4 regions of the Paenarthrobacter sp. OM7 genome follow, and region 1 is predicted to be linked to each of the others. Evidence: riboswitches for the same ligand, from Rfam matches in the RefSeq annotation. Region 1 holds a riboswitch; each other region holds the start of a gene.

The links. A riboswitch is a leader RNA that binds a small molecule or an ion and turns the genes downstream of it on or off. The one in region 1 is predicted to bind S-adenosylmethionine.
Region 2: another riboswitch for S-adenosylmethionine. It lies ahead of QEH68_RS05455 (hypothetical protein); the one in region 1 lies ahead of QEH68_RS18550 (DUF1737 domain-containing protein).
Region 3: another riboswitch for S-adenosylmethionine. It lies ahead of QEH68_RS13485 (aminotransferase class V-fold PLP-dependent enzyme); the one in region 1 lies ahead of QEH68_RS18550 (DUF1737 domain-containing protein).
Region 4: another riboswitch for S-adenosylmethionine. It lies ahead of QEH68_RS07765 (homoserine O-acetyltransferase); the one in region 1 lies ahead of QEH68_RS18550 (DUF1737 domain-containing protein).

What each region holds. Positions count from the first base shown of each region.
Region 1 covers NZ_CP123579.1:4,030,584-4,034,093, forward strand. Annotated here, with positions in the region: gene QEH68_RS18545 (SulP family inorganic anion transporter) at 144-1,847, shown strand; SAM riboswitch class IV at 1,934-2,045, shown strand; gene QEH68_RS18550 (DUF1737 domain-containing protein) at 2,059-2,325, shown strand; gene QEH68_RS18555 (rhodanese-like domain-containing protein) at 2,322-2,732, shown strand; gene QEH68_RS18560 (O-succinylhomoserine sulfhydrylase) at 2,733-3,510, shown strand, end outside.
Region 2 covers NZ_CP123579.1:1,167,315-1,170,824, forward strand. Annotated here, with positions in the region: gene QEH68_RS05445 (VIT1/CCC1 transporter family protein) at 1-1,090, opposite strand, end outside; gene QEH68_RS05450 (hypothetical protein) at 1,323-1,514, shown strand; gene QEH68_RS05455 (hypothetical protein) at 1,511-1,810, opposite strand; SAM riboswitch class IV at 1,827-1,946, opposite strand; gene QEH68_RS05460 (sodium:solute symporter) at 2,074-3,510, opposite strand, start outside.
Region 3 covers NZ_CP123579.1:2,918,759-2,922,268, reverse strand. Annotated here, with positions in the region: gene QEH68_RS13490 (class I SAM-dependent methyltransferase) at 1-288, opposite strand, end outside; gene QEH68_RS13485 (aminotransferase class V-fold PLP-dependent enzyme) at 362-1,771, opposite strand; SAM riboswitch class IV at 1,804-1,917, opposite strand; gene hisN (histidinol-phosphatase) at 2,102-2,914, opposite strand; gene QEH68_RS13475 (ribosome small subunit-dependent GTPase A) at 2,969-3,510, opposite strand, start outside.
Region 4 covers NZ_CP123579.1:1,691,216-1,694,725, forward strand. Annotated here, with positions in the region: gene QEH68_RS07760 (bifunctional o-acetylhomoserine/o-acetylserine sulfhydrylase) at 1-850, shown strand, start outside; SAM riboswitch class IV at 1,034-1,150, shown strand; gene QEH68_RS07765 (homoserine O-acetyltransferase) at 1,166-2,287, shown strand; gene QEH68_RS07770 (hypothetical protein) at 2,349-2,756, opposite strand; gene QEH68_RS07775 (winged helix DNA-binding domain-containing protein) at 2,832-3,510, opposite strand, start outside.

The sequences.
Region 1 (3,510 bases):
TTCATGCGAAGTTACAGGAGGACGTACTGGGTCAATTATGCTCCCGGGGCGTCACAATTGAACGCGGCCGGAGACGGTCCGTATTTTCCACATAAGGCGTATGTCGTGTTCCACAATCAGCAGGGGTCGGGAATGATCGCTGTATGAGTGCAGCAACCTCCCGCCCCTCCGCCAAGGAGCGACTGTCCAGCGCCTGGGCCCTCAAGGGCTACAAGCGTGAATGGCTGCGGCACGATCTCGTTGCGGGCGCTGCGCTGTTTGCTTTGCTGGTGCCCGCCGGGATGGCCTATGCACAGGCAGCAGGGCTTCCCCCGGTCACCGGGCTTTACGCAACAGTGGTCCCGCTGCTGGTTTATGCGGTGGTGGGGCCCTCCCGCATTCTGGTCCTGGGACCCGACTCTGCCCTGGCCACTATGATCGCCGCGGCCATTGTGCCGCTGGCAGCGGGAAGCAGCGAAAAATCCGTGGCGCTGGCCGGCTTGCTGGCCGTGTTGATCGGGGCGCTCATGCTTGCGGGCTCGGCACTGAAACTGGGAGCCATCACGGGCCTGCTGTCCAAACCCATCCGGCTCGGGTACCTCAACGGAATCGCACTGTTGGTGGCCCTTTCGCAACTCCCGGCGTTTCTGGGTATTGAGGCCGACGGCGACGTCTGGCAAAAGCTCGCGAAGGTCACTACCGGGTTACTTGGCGGTGAGGTCAACATCACCGCGCTGTTGTTGGGAGCGGGGTCGCTGGCGCTCATCTGGATCCCCCGGCTCCTGAAGTGGAAGGTACCCGGCGTCCTGTTGGCGGTGGTTGGCTCGTGCGTGGCGACGGCGGTCTTCGGGCTCAACGACGACGTGAAGGTCACCGGGGTCCTGCCGCAGGGCCTGCCCATGCCCGCACTCGGGGGTATTGGCTGGGCCGACGCCCTGATGCTGCTCCCCGCCGCCGCGGGCATCGCGCTCATGGCTTTCGCTGACACTGGCGTGTTGTCTCAAACATTGGCAGCCAAGGAAGGGAAGAAGGTCTCCGGAAACAGGGAAATGGCAGCGCTTGGAGCAGCCAATGCCGCTACAGGCCTCCTGGGTGGATTCCCCATTTCAGGCAGTACCTCCAGGACACCGGTAGCCGTGGATGCCGGCGCAAAATCCCAGATGACAGGCGTGGTGGGCTCCGTGCTGGTACTGGCGTTCATGCTGTTGGCTCCGGGAGTAACCGAGTACCTGCCGTCGGCAACCCTGGCCGCCGTCGTCATCGCCGCGGCCATTGCCCTCGCAGATCCTGCCGGCGTCAGGCGGCTCCTGGGGCTGAGCCGCAGCGAGTCCGTGGTGATGCTGGCTGCGTTCCTGGGAGTGCTGACGGTGGGTGTCCTCCAGGGAATCGTGGTGGCCATCGCCTTGGCACTCCTGGACTTTGTCCGCAGGGCATGGGATCCGTACAGAACCGAACTCGGCGCAGAGGAAGGCCTTCCCGGGTATCACGACCTTGAACGCCACCCCGAGGGCAAGCGCATCCCCGGGCTCTTGATCCTCCGGTTTGATGCACCCCTGTTCTTCGGCAACGGACAGGTCCTGGCGAGCTTCGTGAGGGAGCAACTCGACGAGGCCCCGGACGAGTCCGCGGAGCCCGTCACCCACATCATCCTTGCCGCCGAACCGATCACCGGGATCGACACCACAGCTTTGGATGACTTGGTAACCCTGGACGAATGGTTGGCCAGAAAAGGAGTGGATCTGGTGTTTGCCGAGCTCAAAGGGCCCGTGAAGGACAAGTTGATCCGCCTCGGCACGGCGGCCCGTTTTACGCCGGACCACTTCTACCCCACTGTCGGCGCGGCAGTGCGGGAGCTCAAGGACCGATAGTGGATCAGCCTCCGATTACGCAACATGACGACGGTGCAGCCGCCCGCAAGTGCAGCCCGACGCCCGTGGATGTTACGTTTTTCTTGAGTAATGAGTACCAGCGCAAAGCCCTGACTTGCTGGTCGGCAACCCTCTCTCCGGCGGGGTGCCTCAGGTGACTACTCGGCGTATCGACAACTCGAACTGCAAGCGTGACTGAGGAGCACCAGCAATGCCTGAACCCACTGAAGAAAAACTCTCCTACCGCCTGATTACAGGCCCGGATAACCGCGATTTCTGCGAGCGTATCCACAACTCCCTCGCCGAAGGCTATGTGCTCCATGGCAGCCCGGCAGCCACCTTCAACGGCACGGACGTCATCGTGGCCCAAGCCATTGTGCTGCCTGCGGCGATCGCCAATGCTGATGCCGCCGTCGCCAACGCAGTGGACCAACTTGAGAATTACGACGATGAAGAAGCGTTCGAGGGCCACGCATGAGCTACGCAGGTGACCTGACCCCACAGGACGCGTGGGCCAAGCTCGAAGAAGGCGCGATCCTGGTGGATGTGCGCACCGAGGGCGAGTGGGCCCACATCGGCATACCCGACACCAAAGCCACCGAGAACGATCCCCTGTTCATCCAGTGGAACCTGGCTGGCGGTATCCCGAACTCCCGCTTTATCGAGGACCTGCAGCAGCAGGCACCCGAGGATGACGCCGTGGAGCTCGTGTTCATCTGCCGCTCCGGCCAGCGCTCCATCTCCGCCGCCATTGCCGCAACACAGGCCGGCTTCACGGCGTACAACGTCCTTGAGGGCTTCGAAGGCGAACCGGACCGCTACGGTGAGCGCACCGTAAACGGCTGGAAGAACCGTGGCCTGCCGACGAATCTGGGGACCGAGTAAGTGACTTTCAATCCCGACGCCGCCGGCTGGAGCCCTGACACCCAGGCCGTTCGCGGTGGCCTTGACCGCACCAATTTCCAGGAAACGTCCGAGCCCGTTTTCCTGAACTCCGGCTTTGTCTACGAATCGGCTGCCGCTGCCGAACGTGCCTTTACCGGCGAGGACGAACGCTTCGTTTACTCCCGCTACGGCAACCCGTCCGTCGCCACGTTCCAGGAGCGGCTGCGGCTGCTCGAAGGAACCGAGGCGTGCTTTGCGACAGCCTCCGGCATGTCCGCGGTCTTCACCGCTTTGGGTGCCTTGCTGGCTGCCGGCGACCGCGTGGTGGCCGCGCGCTCGCTGTTCGGCTCCTGCTTCGTGATCCTCAACGAGATCCTGCCCCGCTGGGGCGTGGAGACGGTGTTCGTTGACGGCCCGAATCTGGAGCAGTGGCGCGAAGCCCTCTCGGAACCGACCACCGCCGTGTTCTTTGAGTCGCCCTCCAATCCGATGCAGGAGATCGTGGACATCGCCGCCGTCAGCGAACTGGCGCATGCTGCCGGGGCGACTGTCGTGGTGGACAATGTGTTCGCCACTCCCCTCCTGCAGCGCTGCGGTGAGCTGGGCGCGGACGTCATCGTGTACTCCGGCACCAAGCACATCGATGGCCAAGGCCGTGTCCTCGGCGGCGCGATCCTGGGCACCAAAGAGTTCATCGATGGTCCCGTCAAGCAACTCATGCGCCATACCGGCCCTTCCCTTTCCGCGTTCAACGCCTGGGTGCTGACCAAGGGTTTGG
Region 2 (3,510 bases), 1.9 Mb from region 1:
CGCGGCTCAGCGGCGAGGTCCCGGACAGCAAGCCCACGACGGCGCCGGTCGCCAAGAGCGCGATGCCCACCAGCACACCGGCCACCATCAAGGCGGCAAAGCCCGTCATGCCGAAGATGAAGGGCAGGATGGGAACGATGGCACCGGACGCGAAGAAGCAGAAGCTGGACATCGCTGCGCCCCATGCCGAACCGACGGATTCGTGCTCGTCGGTGGCAGGTTTCTCGGGCTGCAAGGAGAGGCTGGGATCGCAGTCGCAGCTGAACAGGCCCATTCGCTCTGCGGCGCGATGCTCAGCGGCCTCGCGCGTCATGCCGCGGGCAAGGTAGACCAGCACCAATTCGTTGTGTTCGATGTCCAACGACGGTGCTGCCGTGAGAGTGGCTTGGGTGGGCAGCGTCGCGTTGAGCAGTTCCCGCTGGGAGCGGACAGAGACGTACTCGCCGGCGCCCATGGACAGTGCGCCCGCCAAAAGACCTGCCACACCGCTCATCAGCACCACCGGACTGGGTACGCCGGTGGCGGCCATGCCCATGACCAGCGAAAGGTTGCTCACCAGGCCGTCGTTGGCGCCGAAGACCGCGGCACGGAAGGTCCCGGAGAGCCGGTTCCGACCACGGGTAGCCAGGCCCCTGACCACCTCTTCGTGGATCTGTTCGTCAGCCACCATGGCGGGTGTTGCCGCGGGTTCGGAGCCGTAGGGGGAGCGGCCTTCTGCGCGTTGGGCCAGGGCCAGTACAAAGACCGACCCGAAGTTGCGGGCCAGGAATCCCAGGAACTGGCTGCGGGCTGACGCGGCCTTGGGCATTCCGGCGTGCTCACCCAGGAGCTTGAGCCAGTGGGCCTCGTGCCGGCCTTCGGCCTCGGCCAGGGCCAGCAGGATTTGGCGTTCTTCGCCGTCGCGCCTCTGGGCGAGTTCGCGGTAGACAGCGGCCTCGGCGCGCTCGTCGGCGAGGTACTGACGCCACCGGCGGATGTCGGCGTGCGAGGGCGCCGCGGGTTCCGTTCCGACGTTCTCGAGGGCTGCCGATTCCGGGGTGGGGTCCGGAGCTGGGCTCGACGAACCGGGGGATTCCTGGTGCTGTTGCACTTTCTCTCCTGTGCTGGGTGGGGTAGTTGCGGCCCCATTGCACGCCCCACTGTACCGCTTATCTGCGCGGTTTTTTGGCTGGTATTCCTCACTTGGAATGTTCGGCGCACCGTAATTTCCGGCCGTCCTTGACCCCCGACTTAGCCGGTGCTCAGATGGAAGGACAGGGGCGGGGGCCCACCCCGCACACGTTCAACAGGGCTTGAGCGGCCCACGAGACGGAGGTTGCACCATGAACACCACCGAATCACACGCCAACTACCCGGAACGGACCACCATTGAGTCAGATCCGGCCTATGACTACGCCGAGGACCAGGAAGTGGACGAGGCCTGGGTGGAAGAAGTGGACGCCCCCGAGGACGACGAACGTGTGGTCCCCATCGACGAGACCGAGGAATTCCGCGAAGCAGACGAGGAAATCTAGGCGGGCTCCTCGTGGCTGAGTGTGTAGTGAAGCTGCACGCCGGCGCGTTTGCCGGCCGCCGCAACAGTCACGGTTAGGGTTCTCGACGCATCACACCAAAGGGTCGGCCGGACCGCTCGGGCCAACGCCTGCGCGATCAGGTGCGGTTGGGGATGTCCGAACCGCATGGTTCCGGCCTTGGCAGTGATGGTCACCGTGCCCAGGAAGAGGTCGACGGCGGGAATCACCGCGACTGTGTGGGTGGCTGTTGTTGCCGGGGTACTGGTAGCCGGGGTGGTATCGCCTTGGTACGGCAAGGGACTGCTCCTTGGGGGAGTGCTCTTGCCCGCTCGGTTGTCTCTGGTCCGGGACGGGCCGCTTCCTCATCCGAACCACCCGTGAACATGGGGTTGGTGTGTGGCCAGTCGGAGCTTGGCACCACATCTCTTGAAGCTGGGACCACCTTACCGCACGGCTGTCCAGCAAGTTGGGGCGCCCTCTTCCCGGGGACAAAACAACGGCGGCGCCACCCCGGAAAGGGGAGGCGCCGCCGTCGAATTTTGCTCTGTTGCTTGCAGCGCTACTTGTGGCTGCTGACCGGGTGGGCCTCAGGCGGGAGTTCCTCAGAGACGGCACCGGCAACGCGCTTGTCCCAGGCCTCGCGGACTGCGGGATCAGTGGGCGGGGTGAGCAGTGAAATCACTACGTAGGCGATGAACGAAGCGGCGAGACCGTAGTAGATCGGTTCGTTGGCGTAGACGCCGTCCGCGCTCGGAATGACACCCAGGGCGAAGAGGATCAGCAGGGTCAGTGTCAGCACCGATCCAACTGCCATGGACCATGCAGCGGCGATGCCCGTGCCGCGCTTCCACACCAAACCGCCCAGGATTGCGACCAGGAGGCCACCCACCAGGATGTCGTAGGCGATGGTGAGGGCAATCACCACGTCCTGAGCCGCCATGGAAATCAGTACTGCCACGATGCCGAGTCCAAGAACCCAGTAGCGGTTGGCTTTGACGTCGTGCTCGGGGTTTTCGCTGTCATCGGTGTTGATGTTCTTGCCGAACCAGCTGGCCACGAACGGGACAACGTCCGCACGTGCCACCGTGGCTGCGGCGATCAGGGCGCCGGAAGCGGTGGACATCATGGCCGCAACAGCCGCGGCCATGACCAGGCCGCCGATGCCGACAGGCAGGATGTGGGTTGCCACCTCGGCGTAAACAACGTCCTTGCCGAGGTTGGTGACATCGATGTCCGGCAGTGCCACCCGGGCGGCCAAGCCGATCAGGGCGCCGGCGATGCCGTAGAGGATGCAGTAGACGCCGGCCGTGGCGCCGCCCCAACGGGCAACGGCGGGGGTCTTGGCAGTGAAGACGCGCTGCCAGATGTCCTGACCGATCAGGAGGCCCAGTGTGTAGACCACGAAGTACGTGATGATGGTCTGGGCGCCGATGCCATCGATCTGGAAGAAGGTGTCATCGAGGCGCTCACGGATGCCGTCCATGCCGCCGGCAGCGTTCAGGACGAACGGGAGCATCAGGAAGAAGATACCGACGGTCTTGATGATGAACTGAACCTGGTCGGCCAGCGTGATGGACCACATGCCGCCAATGGTGGAGTAAACCAGGACGATCGCGCCGCCAACGGCGATGGCAAGCCAGCGTTCCCAGTCGAAGAGCACCACGAAGATGGTGGCGTAGGCGCCGGTGGAAGTAGCGCAGAGCATGAGCGTGTACGCCAGCATGACGATGCCGGAGGTCTGCGTGGCCCTGCTGCCGTAGCGAAGGCTCAGCATCTGGGAGACCGTGTAGATCTTCAGGCGCTGGATGGTACCGGCGAACAGGAGGCTGAGCAGCAGAACGCCTGCGCCGATGGCCACTACCAGCCACATGCCGGAGATGCCGAACTTGTAGCCGAGGCCGACGCCGCCCACGGTGGAAGCGCCACCGAGGACCACAGCGGCCATGGTGCCGGTGTAAAGGAACGGTCCCAGGCGGCGGCCAGCCACCAGGAAGTC
Region 3 (3,510 bases), 1.1 Mb from region 1:
CATGTCGGTGGAAGGGTCGACGGCGGCAACGTCCAGTCCGCGCTCCACGAGGAGGGCCGTGAACTTGCCAGTACCCGCTCCGAGATCCGCAGCAGTCGTGGCCCCCTGGGGAACAAGCCATTCGACGGACTCCCGGGGATAACCGGGCCGCACTCGATCGTAGTGCTCGCCACCGTCCTGGAAGCTCTGGCCGAACTCGTTCCGACGGTCAGCGTGGAGCTTGGGACCACGCGGTCCGGCGGGTCCGGGAACGCCGGGCCGTCCGCTGGAGGCGGCCGGAGACGGCAATGCCACCAAAAACTCCTTCACAGGGTCGCCAAAAGATACCCTACGAATTTACCGCAGCCGCGGTAAAGCGCGTTTAGTCAACAGTGCAAGGAGCAGCGCCTGCAGTGCCGGGCGTGTTGGGCGCCCATTCCGGGTAGGTCCGGTGGTCGTTGGCAGGTACCCAGCGGCCCTCGTCCACCACGTAGTCCCAGCCCAACCCGTTGCGCTTAAGCCCTTCGATTCCTGCGAGCAGCCTCGTGGCGTCCTCCAACCGGGAGCCGACGCCAAAGCTGGCACGCAAGGAGCCTGAGGGAAGCCCGAGTCGCTTGAGCAGTGGGTGGGCGCAGAAGCGTCCATCCCGGAGGCCAACTCCGTGCTCGGCGGCCAGATACGCCGCCACCAGTCCGGCGTCGAATCCTTCCACGGAGAAGTTGACCACACCGATGGTGTCATCGGAGTCAGTGAAGATCTGGTGCACGGTCACGCCGTCGATGGCCTCCAAGCCATCCACCAGGTATCTGCGGATGGCGGCTTCATGGGCGTGCCACGCCTCCTGGTCCAGCCCGGCGAGGACCTGGGTGGCCCGGGCGAGGGTTGCGGCACCCAGGACATTGGGGGAGCCGCCTTCGTGGCGGGCAGGGCCCGTTGCCCAGCTCACCGAGTCGAGGCGGGCTTCACGGACGGCGCCGCCACCAGCCAGGTGGGGGATCCCGGCGTCGAGCCAGTCCGGGCGGCCCACTACGACGCCTGCGCCGAAGGGGGCATACAGCTTGTGACCGGAGAACACCACGTAGTCAACGTCGTCCTCGGTGATGTTGATCCGGCGGTGGGGTGCCAATTGGGCGGCATCCACAACAATCCTGGCACCGTATTCGTGCGCCAGTGCAGCGAGTTCTGCGATCGGCAGGATTTCACCTGTCACGTTGGAGGCGCCAGTGACGGCGAGCAGGCTGACCCCGCCTTGGGCCAATTCATCGCGGAGCTTGTCCACCGTGGCGGTCAACGTGGAGGCCGCTACGACGCTGCGGTGCGGGACACCCTGCCAAGGAAGAAGGTTGGCATGGTGTTCGATGTCCAGATAAAGGACTTCCCCGGAGAAACGGCCGTCAATCTGCGGAAGGCAGCCTGCCAGGAGATTCAGGGAGTCTGTGGTGTTTCGCGTGAAAATCACGGAATCGTCGGGACGCCCGCCGACGAACTCACGGACAATACTGCGCGAATTCTCATAGACCGAGGTGCTGATCTGGGACGCAAAGCCCGCGCCGCGGTGAACGCTGGCGTAGTAAGGAAGGACCTCGTTGAGGTAGGCCGAGACGATGGTCAGGGCCGGAGCCGATGCGCCGTAGTCCAGATTGGCATAGCGGACGTGGCCGCCCTGGATCAGCGGTGCCTGCAGCTCAGCGCCAGTGACGGCGGCGAGTGGCCGTGCAGCGGGAGCTGCCTGAGACGGGGTTTCACCGGCGAAAGACGGAATGATGTTTGAGTCGAACGTAACTGTGCTCATGGGACCTCACTCAAGAGGGATCCCCGGAGGGGGATCCGCGCTTGCCGCATCCGTTCCGGACCGGCCGGGTCGTCACCCGGGGCACCCCGCCGCGAATGGAGGGTTGCCGGCCAGCAAACCGGGGTTTAGCGCTGGCACTCGTGACCTGTAAAAAAGGTTAGGGCACCTCCAGTGGCCCCTCCAAAGTCACTTCGCTTTGTTAAGCACTTTGTTACGCCGGGTTGTAAATCGCCGATCTGGCGAAGAAAAAACGGCGGACGCCTCCAAAAGGAGGCGTCCGCCGTCGAATATTCGGTGAAAAGCAGCGTGCGTGCCCTGAAACGAACCTGCCTAGAGCAGGTCGTCCAGGCCCGGGTTGAGCCGCTTGAGGACTTCCGAGTGAAGGATGGAGTTGGTGGCCAGCGCGTTGCCGCCGAACGGACCGTCGTCGCCTTCCAGGGAGGTGAAACGGCCACCGGCCTCCGTAACGATCGGGACGAGGGCTGCCATGTCGTACAGGTTCAGCTCAGGCTCGCACGCGATGTCCACTGCACCCTCGGCCACCAGGCAGTATGACCAAAAATCGCCGTAGGCCCGGGTTCGCCATACATCCTCTGTGAGCCCCAGAAACTCATCCAGGTTTCCGCGGTCCTTCCACCCGGACAGGCTTGAGTAGGACAAGGAGGCATCGGAGAGGCGGGAAACGTTGGAGACCTTCAAACGGGTGGCCGCGGCAAGGGACCGGCCCATGTAGGCACCCATGTCCTTGGCAGCCCACCAGCGTTTTCCCAAGGCGGGTGCACTGACGACGCCAACCACGGGTTCACCCTCATCAACCAATGCGATCAATGTTGCCCACACCGGTACGCCCCGGACAAAATTCTTGGTCCCGTCGATGGGATCAATGATCCAACGCCGTGAACCGTGTCCGCTGCTGCCAAACTCCTCGCCAAGGACAGCATCCCGGGGGCGGGACCGGGAGAGCTGACCCCGGATGGCTTCCTCCGCTGCTTTGTCGGCGTCAGTGACAGGTGTGAGGTCTGGCTTGGTTTCGATCTTCAGGTCCAGGGCCTTGAAGCGGTCCATGGTCTGGGCATCGACTGAGTCAGCGAGGACGTGGGCAAGGCGCAGGTCATCGTTGTAGGTGGAAACGGGATGGGTCATGCCACCAAACTATCCTGAAACGCTCGCTGCAGCGGGGACGTGAAGCCGCAACGATTAGTTGACGGTGCCCAGTTCCTTGGTCTCTTTTGCTTCCATCCGGGGGTCGGCACCGAGCAACCGGCGCAACGAGGCCAACCGCGCTGCTCCTGAAGGTCCTGCATGGCCGTTGTTAACCCACGGATCCAGTCCGCAGTTGATGGCCGTGGCATCGTGCTTGCATCCCCGCTCACAGGCTTCAGTTCCGGGTTCAAGATCCGGGAAGGAATGCAGAATCCGGTCAGGGTCCACATGGGCCAGGCCAAAGGACCGGATGCCCGGGGTATCGATGATCCAACTGCCGGCCGGGGCGTCGGCGAGTTTCAGGGCCAAAGCGGAGGAGGACGTATGACGGCCCCGGCCTGTCACGGCGTTAACGCCGCCGGTGGCCCTCTCCGCCCCTGTCAGCGCATTGACCATGGTGGACTTGCCCACGCCCGAGTGGCCGAGCATCACGGTGACCTTGCCGCCGAGGTGGGAGCGCAACTGGGCTACGGCGTCGCGGTCCAACCGTGCGGACAGGCCGTCATCGGAGCGGGCGTCGATGCCGCCTGCTTCGG
Region 4 (3,510 bases), 2.3 Mb from region 1:
TGTTTCCAACCCGCGCCAGGACGTACTGGACATCGAGGGCGTCGCCCGCACCGCCCACGAGGCCGGTGTGCCACTCATCGTCGACAACACACTGTCCACTCCCTACCTCATCCGTCCCATCGAGTGGGGCGCCGATATCGTGGTCCACTCCGCCACCAAGTACCTCGGTGGCCACGGTTCCGCCATCGCCGGCGTGATCGTGGACTCAGGCAACTTCGACTTCGGCAAGGACCCGGAGCGCTTCCCGGGTTTCAACACCCCGGACCCCAGCTACAACGGTTTGGTCTACGCCCGGGATCTTGGCAAGGATGGGGCGCTCGGCGCCAACCTCTCCTACGTCCTGAAGGCACGCGTCCAGCTTCTCCGCGACCTCGGTTCCGCTGTGTCCCCGTTCAACGCTTTCCTGATTGCCCAGGGGCTGGAGACGCTGAGCCTGCGCGTCGAGCGTCACGTAGCCAACGCCACCAAAGTGGCCGAGTGGCTGGAAGCCCACGACGACGTCGAATCGGTTGCCTACGCGGGTCTGCCGTCCAGTCCGTGGTACGACCGTGGCCGGAAGTATGGTCCGCAAGGCACCGGCGCCATTGTTGCGTTCAACATCAAAGGTGGCGTTGAAGCGGGCAAGCGCTTCGTGGACGGACTGGAACTGCACTCGCATGTGGCCAACATCGGCGATGTCCGCTCGCTGGTCATTCACCCGGCGTCCACTACGCACAGCCAGCTGACAATTGAACAGCAGCTGGCGGCCGGTGTTAAACCCGGCCTGGTTCGCTTGTCCGTGGGAATTGAGCACGTGGATGACATCATCGCCGACCTCGAAGCCGGATTCCGGGCCGCCAAGGGAGCCTGATTCCCGACCTGGACGATACGGCGCGACCACGCCCGCCACCTTCCTGGGAGGCCGCCCGGACCGACGATTATTCGCCGGGCGGCGTTCCGGAGTGCTGCTTCGTGAACGAAAACGCCCTAAAGCGTCACACTGATGTCACATTCTTCGCCATACCCGCCCTGTATTTCCTAGACTCTTCGTATAGGTCATGAGTGCCAGCGCGTAGCCCCGGCTTGCTGGCCGGCAACCCTCCTCCGCGGTGGGGTGCCCCGGGTGAAGACCTGGCCTGTTCGCACCCAAGGCGACGGGCAAGCGCGAGTTTAAGGTGTCAAAGGAATGACCATCACTGCTACAGCCCTTCCAAAATCCGGAGAAGAAGACGGAACCGTCAAGTACGCCGCCATTGGGCCGCTGGACCTTGAAGCCGGTGGATTCCTTCCCGACGTCGTCCTCGCTTATGAGACCTGGGGGCAGCTGAACGCCGATGCCTCCAATGCCGTGCTCATCCAGCATGCCCTCACGGGCAGCACACACGTAGCCCGGGGAGCTACGGACGAAGAAGGATGGTGGGAGCAGTTGGTAGGCCCCGGTGCCACCATCGACACCACCAGGTTCTTTGTCATCTCCATCAACATCGTGGGTGGCTGCTACGGCAGCACTGGACCGTCCTCGGAGGCGCCGGACGGCCGTCCTTGGGGCTCCCGGTTCCCCTTGGTCACCCTGCGCGACAGCACCGAGGCGGAGGCGCGCCTGGCCGAAGCCCTGGGAATCGAGGCCTGGCATGCCGTGCTGGGCGGTTCCATGGGTGGCGCCCGTGCGTTGGAGTGGGCAGTGACCTTCCCGGAGCGGGTGAAACGCTGTGCCGTGATATCCGTGGGTGCCTACAGCACGGCCGAGCAGATCGCCTTTGCGCAGGCCCAAACCCTGGCCATCCGTCAGGACCCGAATTTCAACAACGGCGACTACTACGGTGGCACTGCCCCTGAACACGGGCTCGCCTTGGCCCGGCGCATCGCCCACATCACCTACCGCTCCGCACTGGAGTTGGACTTCCGCTTTGGCCGTGAAGCCCAGCACCTGGAGACACCTCTCGCCGCTGCGGTCCTGGGGGAGCGTGGCCGCTATCAGGTGGAGAGCTACCTGGACCACCAGGGAACAAAGCTCGTCCGACGATTTGACGCCAACAGCTACATCGCCCTCACCGAAGCCCTGATGTCCCACGACGTCGCACGCGGCCGTGGATCGCTGGAGGCAGCCTTGTCGCGTACCACTGCGGAGTTCTTCGTTGCGGCGGTGGACAGCGACAGGTTGTATTTCCCGGCGCAATCCCGGGAATTGGCGGCAGCCTTGCCGGGTGATGTTCCGGTTCATATCATTGAGGCGCCGATCGGCCACGACGGGTTCCTGACGGAAATCGGCCAGCTCTCAGCACAGCTCCGCGGAGCCTTCTTCGCCTAAGTTGAGTGGCCGTTGCAGGACAGTTGAGTAGCGGCTGCAGGACGCCGGGTTGGCCGCCAGGCTAGCCGTTCATGATGTCGCCGCGCTGCTTCATGTAGTCCTCCATGGCGATCTCCCCGTTGCTGAATTTTGCGTCCAGCTCTGCCAGCTTGCGAGCGCGGTAGCCTTGCGGCTCCGATCCGTTGGTGGCCGGGAAAGGCGTGGGGGAGAAAGTGTTCGACGGCGCCCCGGACTGCGGTTCGTCATCTACAGGGCGGATGACGGCCGGCCCGGACGGATAGCCCGGGTAGTCCTGGGGTGGGTAATTCTGTGCCGGGTAACCGGGGCCGGGCAGGTTCTGCTGCGGGGGATAACCGGGGCTGCGGAAGGTTCCGTTCTGGATCCGGCGCGCGCGGGATCGGTTGTACATGCGGATCCCGAGCGGAATCAGCCACGAGCAGACGATGATCCAGAAGATCAGATTGTTCACAGTGCAGGCCTCCTAGGTCGTATCCCAGCTTAGCCCGGTCGCACGGCGTGAACTCCGGCGCCTGCAGTGAGGACTTCAGAGGAGGCGGGCCTCCATGCCCAGGAACTGCCCATAGCGTTCCACTTCGGCGTCGAGGGCCATCTGTTCGGGAGGGCTTGTGGGCCGGTTCATGCGGACATCCAGGTGGCAGGCTCCGCCGGAGAATCCATGGCGCCACCATCCGGCCAACCTGCCATCCATCAGGACCACGTGCATGGGCCCGTTGTCTTCGGGGAAGTACGGTGCTGTCCCACCCAGATAGCGCCGGGACTGCGAATAGCCCATGACGTATTCGTCGTAGCACTGGATGAGGTCGATGCGGGGGAGTCTTGCGTCAGGCAGACGCGAAGGGCCCCCGGGGTTGGTGAGCTCGACGGCATCTTCCGGGGCCAGGTAAAACTCGAGGCCGTCCATGGCGAGTGATGCCAGGGCGCCCGGCGATAGCTTGCCAGCCACGTGGATGCCCAGCTTTACGTCCTTCATGGTCAGCCCGGACCACACGGCGCAGTCCTTGATGGTGGCGGGTCCGCGGCTGCCGAAGTATCGGAGAACCAACGTGCCCAGGGCCTCTTCACGGTCCTCCCCGGTCAACGGCGTGCGGACGAAACCCGGCACACGCTCCTCGAAGAGGGCATACGTCTGTTTCAGGGCGCCCCCGGACGAGCGCACGGGGGAACCGCTCACGAGGATGCGACTGACCTCGGCGTGCATGAGG